DNA from 2 places in the Rhodococcus aerolatus genome. Region 2 is predicted to be linked to the other one. Evidence: predicted binding sites of a transcription regulator. Region 2 holds the regulator's gene; the other holds the start of a gene.
The links. The regulator LexA, encoded in region 2, represses DNA repair genes until DNA is damaged. The targets are predictions, from matches to a motif close to CGAACANNTGTTCG.

Region 1: ACYVOF_RS01695 (HNH endonuclease signature motif containing protein) is a predicted target of LexA. The motif match lies at 1,608-1,621, and genes of this name have one in related genera.

Annotation. Positions count from the first base shown of each region.
Region 1 is NZ_BAAGQZ010000004.1:17,691-21,093, forward strand. It holds gene ACYVOF_RS01690 (adenylate/guanylate cyclase domain-containing protein) at 20-1,513, shown strand; gene ACYVOF_RS01695 (HNH endonuclease signature motif containing protein) at 1,772-3,217, shown strand; gene ACYVOF_RS01700 (PPOX class F420-dependent oxidoreductase) at 3,247-3,403, shown strand, end outside.
Region 2 is NZ_BAAGQZ010000052.1:52,285-55,687, forward strand. It holds gene nrdR (transcriptional regulator NrdR) at 1-229, opposite strand, end outside; gene ACYVOF_RS19165 (LysM peptidoglycan-binding domain-containing protein) at 508-1,014, opposite strand; gene lexA (transcriptional repressor LexA) at 1,250-2,008, shown strand; gene ACYVOF_RS19175 (hypothetical protein) at 2,034-2,222, opposite strand; gene ACYVOF_RS19180 (hypothetical protein) at 2,336-3,091, opposite strand; gene hflX (GTPase HflX) at 3,133-3,403, opposite strand, start outside.

The DNA of each region.
Region 1 (3,403 bases), on a different contig from region 2:
GGTGATCCGGGTGCACCGGGTGACGGAGCTGTGGCGACGGGTGGTGCGCAGCCCCTGGTCGTCCTACGCCGCCGGCAACGTCGCCGCGAACGCCGTCGGTGCCGCGATCGTGTTCGTCATCCTGGGCTTCGCCTTCCCCGTCACCGCCTCGGCCGGGTTCGGCGAGCACCGCACCCGGACCGTCGTCGTCTTCGGGGCCTACGTCCTGCTGGCCGCCGTGGTGGGCGCGGTGCTGTTCCTGCGCTCCGTCGGGCCGGTCGTGCTGTGGCGGCGCCGGGGCGGGCCGCCGACCGAGGCCGAGCACGACGCCGCGCTGCGGCTGCCGAACCGCCAGCTGCTCATCGTCGGTGCCCTGTGGACGGTGGGCGGGGCGGTGTTCGTCGCCCTCGTCGCGCCCGGCTCGCCCACGCTCGCCGGGGCGGTGGCGTTCACCGTCGCCATGGGGGCCGCCGCGAGCTGCAGCCTGGGGTACCTCGTGGCGGAGCGGGTGCTGCGGCCGGTCACCGCCGCGGCGCTGGAGTCCGCGGTGCCGGTGCGCTCCACCGCCCCGGGCGTGCGCACCCGGGTGCTGCTCACCTGGGCCGCGGGCAGCGGGGTGCCCCTGGTCGGGGTGGTCCTCGTCGGCGTCGCCCAGCTCAGCGGGGTGCTCGAGGGCAACCAGGTGTCGGTGGCCGTGCCGGTCACGGTGCTCGGCGGCTTCGGCCTGGTGGTCGGTCTCGGGGCGGTCGCGCTCGCGGTGCGGGCGATCACCGACCCGGTGCAGCAGGTGGGCCGGGCGCTGGCCGAGGTGCGCGAGGGTCGGGTCAACGTCACGGTCGACGTCTACGACGGCAGCGAGATCGGGGAGCTGCAGGTCGGGTTCAACGACATGGTCCGCGGCGTCGCCGAGCGCGAGCGGCTGCGGGACCTGTTCGGCAAGCACGTGGGCCAGGACGTGGCGCGCCGCGCCCTGGAGCACGGCACCCGGCTCGGCGGCGAGGTCCGCGAGGTGGCGGTGCTGTTCATCGACCTCGTCGGGTCGACGGCGCTGGCCGCGGAGCGCCCGCCCGACGAGGTGGTGCTGACGCTGAACGAGTTCTTCCGCGTCGTCGTCGACGTCGTCGACCAGCACCACGGCTTCGTCAACAAGTTCGAGGGTGACGCCGCGCTGGCCGTGTTCGGCGCCCCCATCGACCACGACGACGCCGCCGGGGCCGCGCTGACCGCGGCCCGGCACCTGAGGCTCACCCTGCGCGACCTCATCGACTTCGACTTCGGCATCGGCATCTCCTCCGGCGAGGCGGTGGCCGGGAACATCGGTGCGGCACAACGCTTCGAGTACACCGTGATCGGCGACCCGGTGAACGAGGCGGCCCGCCTCACCGAGCTGGCCAAGACCCGCCGCGGCCGGGTGCTGGCGTCGGCCCGCACGGTGGAGCGGGCCGACCCGGAGGAGGCCGACCACTGGAAGGTCAAGGGCCGCACCCGGCTGCGCGGGCGCACCACAGTCACCCGGACGGCCGAGCCGGCGTAGGTCCGCGGCCGCGCCGCCGTCCTCCGAGCGCTGGCCCGCGGTTGTCCACAGGGTGGTTCTGGTCGTGGTTCTTGTCGGTCCCCACTCGTAGAATCGCACACGTGTTCGACACCCTGACTTCCGAGGCGGCTGCTGTGGCGGCGCTGCGCGCTGCGGGTCGGGCCGAGTCGGCCGCGACGGCGGCGAAGCTGCGGTTGGCGGCGGGGTTGGTGGCGGACCGGCGGCGCGGGTCGGACCCGGACGCCGCCGGAGTTCGCCGTGCTGGAGGTCGGGGAAGCGCTGGGGGTCTCGACGCACGCGGCGCGGCTGGTGGTGTTCCACGGGGAGCAGCTGCGCGACGACGTCCCCGCGCTCGGGCGTGCGTTGGCCGCTGGGGACCTGACCTGGGTGGTGTGCCGCACCCTGTTGGACCGGCTCACCCACCTCACCGGGGTCGATGCGGCGGTGCGGGCCCGGGTCGAGGCCCAGGTGCTGGACCGGGTGCAGGGTAGGGCCCTGACCGCGGGGGCGGCCGGGGCCGCGTGTGACCGGGTGCTGGCCGCCGTCGACCCGGACCTACTGCGGGCCCGGGCGCGGCGGGCCGTGGGGGACCGCGAGGTGCGGGTGTACCCGGAGACCGACGGCATGGCCGGGGTCCACGGGCTGCTCGGGGCGCAGGACGGGCGGGCGGTCGATGCCCGGCTCGACGAGCTCGCCGCCGGGCCCTGTGCCCGGGACCCGCGCACGGTGGCCCAGCGCCGGGCCGACGCCCTCGTCGCCGTCATGGCCGGGGACCGCCGGCTGCGGTGCACCTGCGGACACGACGCCTGCCTGCTCACCGGAGACAGCCTCGACCTGTCCCACCCGGCCCCGCCCCGCCCCCGGGCGGAGATCCACGTCATCGTCGCCGCCGAGACGTTGGCCGGGGCCGCGGACCTGCCCGGGATCCTGCGCCGGCTGGGGGTCATCGACCCCGACACCGTCCGCCGGTTGGCCACCGACGCCACCTGGCGGGCCCTGCTCACCCTCGACGGCACCCCCGTCCACCTCGGACGGGCCCAACCCGCCGGCATGGTCATCAGCGGCCCAGCCGACGGCACCAGCAGCTCAGCGGTCCCGGCCGCGCTGCGCCGGACCGCGGCCACCGGCCCGGTGGTGTGCGTGGACCACCCGGACCCGGACATCGACCCGTCGGTGCTGCGCTACACCCCCTCACCCGCCCTGGCCGCGTTGGTGCGCGACCGGGACGGGCACTGCCGGTTCCCCGGCTGCACCGTCCCGGCCACCGGGTGCGACCTCGACCACGTCATCCCCTACAACCACGACAACCCCAGGGCCGGTGGGTGGACCACCGTGGTGAACGTGGGATGCCTGTGCCGCCACCACCACCGCGCCAAGACCGCCGGCGTCTGGACCGTGGCCATGGACCCCGACGGCACCCAGCACTGGACCAGCCCCACCGGACAATCCACCACCACCCGACCCGACGGACTCCCCCCGACCCCCGGCGAGCACGGCCCCCCCATTCCCGCCGCAGACCGACCCGACTGCACACCACCCCGGACCCGTCACAGGCGGGGGCTCGAGAACGACCTCGACCACGCCCTCACCCAGCACCACGACCTGCAGCACAACCACCGCACCCGCCGGCAGTGGCACGACCACGACCACCCACCCCCGACACCACCACCCCCACCACCCGACGATGACCCGCCGCCCTTCTAGGACCGGCGCGGCCTGGCTAGCGTGGGCCCATGGCCTCGCTGACCGACCCCGCCGTGCGCGACTTCCTCGCCCACGGCACCCGCACCGGCAAGCTCGCGTGGACCGCGCAGGACGGCCGGCCCCTGGTTGCGCCGATCTGGTTCCTCGTCGAGGAGGACACGCTGGTGCTCAACACCGGCGCCGACA
Region 2 (3,403 bases):
CGACGGGACGGCCCTGGCACGCGCGCCGCACGCCCCGGACCACCTTCTCCCGGCTGAACGGCTCGGTCACCCCGCTGCGCTTGGCCACCGAGAGCACCGCGGTCTCGACGGTGGTGAACCGCTTGCCGCACGACGGGCAGGACCGCCGGCGGCGGATCGCCTGGCCCTCGTCGGCCTCGCGGGAGTCGACCACCCGGGAGTCGGAGTGGCGGCAGAACGGGCAGTGCACGGTGCTGCTCCCTCCCCCGGCCGGTGGCGTCGAGGACCGTGGTGGGACGGGTGCCGTGCCCGCTCCCCGACCCCCGGCCCTGTGGACGGACCGGTGCACAGCCTGGGGGCCGGCGGTGGACAACCCACCCCAACCTGTGGACTAACTACATCCGTGTAAGTACTAGATGTTGTGGTGGAGAGTAATCCCGGCACCAGCTGTGGGGCAAGCAGGAACGCCCCTCCCGCGTGAACGAGCACGCCCTCAGGCGTGTCGGCGGCGTCACCCGGCGTGTCGCGTCAGCGCACCACCGCGGCGGCCGCGGGCACCGTGATCGTCTGCCCGGCGCGGACCGCCGGGGAGCCGAGCCCGTTGAGCTCGACGATCCGGTCGACGACCGCCTGGCGCGGGGCGTCGGGCGCCGCGCGGCCCGCGATGGCGCTCAGGGTGTCACCGGGCTGCACCTGGACCACGGCCGTCGACGTGGGCACCCCCGGGGTGCCCGGGGCGAGCAGCTGGGAGACCCCGACGACGACCAGGGCGGCCAGCAGGGCGAGGACGGACAGGGCGGTGCCGACCCGGGTGCGCACCTGGGCCGCCGTCGGCGCGGCCGCCGGGCGGGCGGGGCGCGCGGTGGTGGTGACCGGGCCGTACGCGGTGAGCCGGCCACCCGGGCGCGTGGTGTCCCGGGACCGGGCCGGCCGCACCGGGGTGCGGGGGACGCCGCCCGAGCGCGCGGCGGAGCCGGGGAGGGCCCCGGCGGGGGCGGGACCGGTGACGACGGGCCTGGTGGTGGTGGTGCTCATGGCGGACCTCCTGCTCCGGTACGGGCCGCGGACCGGCTCCCGCCGACCTCGAACACCCGTTCGATCGAACAACTGAGCGATGTCTACCAGGACGCCCCGACAATCTCGACGGCAACCGGCGTGTCGGTCGAACACATGTTTGAACCGTGACCTCCGCGGCGATACCGTCGGCGTCACCGCAGGCACGCCCGGCGCGGGCGGGGCGAGGCGGCAGACGAGAGGGAGGACGACCACGATGAGCAGTGGCGAGACGAGCGGGCGACGGGGCTCGACCGGCGGGCGGGCCGCGGGCCCGGCGACGGGCACCACCGACGAGGCCGTCCCCGCCGCCGACGGGCTCACCCCCCGCCAGCGCCGCGTGCTCGAGGTGATCCGGGAGGCCGTGGAGGACCGCGGCTACCCGCCGAGCGTGCGCGAGATCGGCGACGCCGTCGGCCTCACCTCCACGTCCTCGGTCGCCCACCAGCTCAAGGCGCTCGAGCGCAAGGGCTACCTGCGGCGCGACCCGAACCGGCCCCGCGCCGTCGACGTCCGCATGCCCGGCGAGGCCCCCGCCGCCCGCGAGGACCGCGACGCCGACCAGCTCGCCGCAGTCGCCCAGGCCGGTCCCGAGCTGCCGACCCCGACCTTCGTCCCCGTCCTCGGCCGCATCGCCGCCGGCGGGCCGATCCTGGCCGAGCAGGCCGTCGAGGAGGTCTTCCCGCTGCCCCGCGAGCTGGTCGGCGACGGCTCGCTGTTCCTGCTCCGCGTGGTCGGGGAGTCGATGGTCGACGCCGCCATCTGCGACGGCGACTGGGTCGTGGTGCGCCAGCAGCCGGTGGCCGACAACGGCGACGTCGTCGCGGCCATGATCGACGGCGAGGCCACCGTGAAGACGTTCCGACGCCGCGACGGCCACGTCTGGCTGCTCCCGCACAACCCCGCGTTCGAGCCGATCGACGGCGACGAGGCCACCGTCCTCGGCAAGGTCGTCACCGTGATGCGGCGGCTGTAGGCCCGCGGCGGGAAGGCGCTGCGGGCTACCGCCGGGAGCGGCGGACCGCCAGCGCCAGCCCCGCCGCGGCGAGGACCACGGCGGCCGCCACCCCGACCACGACCCGGCTCGACGCCCCGCCGGCGGCGCCCTCGGGCGAGGCCGCCGCTGTGCCCGGGCGGGACGGCACCACCGCGGCCGGGCCCGGGGACGGCGAGGCCGGCGGGGACGGCACGGGACCCGCAGCTCCGCCCCGCAGCGCGGCCACCACGCCGGGCACCTCCCGCACCGGGGGCTCGGCCGACCCCCCGGCCTGCTCCCCCGCCGAGAGCAGGGTGCCGTCCGCGGTCAGCGCGACCGCCTCCCCCTGCGGCTCGTCGGCAGGGGGACCTGCAGCGGGGTCCGGGCCAGCGCGGCCAGCAGGTCGCCGTCGGGCGCGTCGTAGACCCAGGCGTCGGTGTAGGTGCGCAGCGCCAGCGCGGTGCCGTCCGGCGAGACCGCGCCCCCGGTGACCAGCACCGAGCCGAACGACCCGAGCGGCCCACCCGGCGTGCTCGTGGGCCCGAGCGTCACGGTGCCCACGCGCGCCAGCGGGGTCGGGCCGGGGGTGGCGAGCGGACCGGTGGCGGCGTAGACCCCGGCGGCGCCACCGATCTCCTTGGTGACCACCAGCGGCACCCCGTCCCGGCCGACGAGCAGGGCCTCCGCGTCGTGCGGCCCGTCGGGGTAGGTGAGCCGGTGCAGCACGACCCCGGTCTCGCCCACCGCCGCACTGTCCAGCACGAGCAGGGCCACCGTGTCGCGGGCGCGGCGGTTGTCGCCGGTGTCGGCGAGCCACAGCGTCCCGTCCGGGCCGGCGGCGAGGTCCTCCACGTCGTAGGGGTCGACGTCGGCCGTGGTCGTCCCCGTCGCGGCGCACCCGGCGTCGAGGTGCACCACCTGCGGCGCCGCGCCGCCGTCCCCGACCGCCAGGACGTCCCCGTCCCGGGCGACCATCCCGGAGAGCTCGGTGAGCCGGGGGTCGTCCGGGGTGCACCGCACCTGCGGGGCCGGTACGGGCCCCGGCGCGGCCGACGCGGCTCCCGCGCCGGCGAGCAGCAGCACGACGGTGGCGAGGCCGCCGCCGAGCCGCGGGAGGAGCGGCCTCAGCGGACCGGGTCGACGGCGAAGCCGGCCAGCACGTGGCCCAGCCCGCCGCGGACCTTGGCGTGCAGCTCGGTGCCGTCCGCGGTGTGGACCTCGGCGAGCACCTCACCCTCCTGGTGCACCCGGGCCACCAGGTCGCCCCGGGTGTAGGGCAGCAGCACCCGCACCTCGTGGGCGGGGTGGGGCAGCAGCTCGGCCAGGGTGTCGCGCAACCGGTCGACGCCCTCGCCGGAGTGGGCGGAGACGAACAGCGCGTCCGGCAGCACCCCG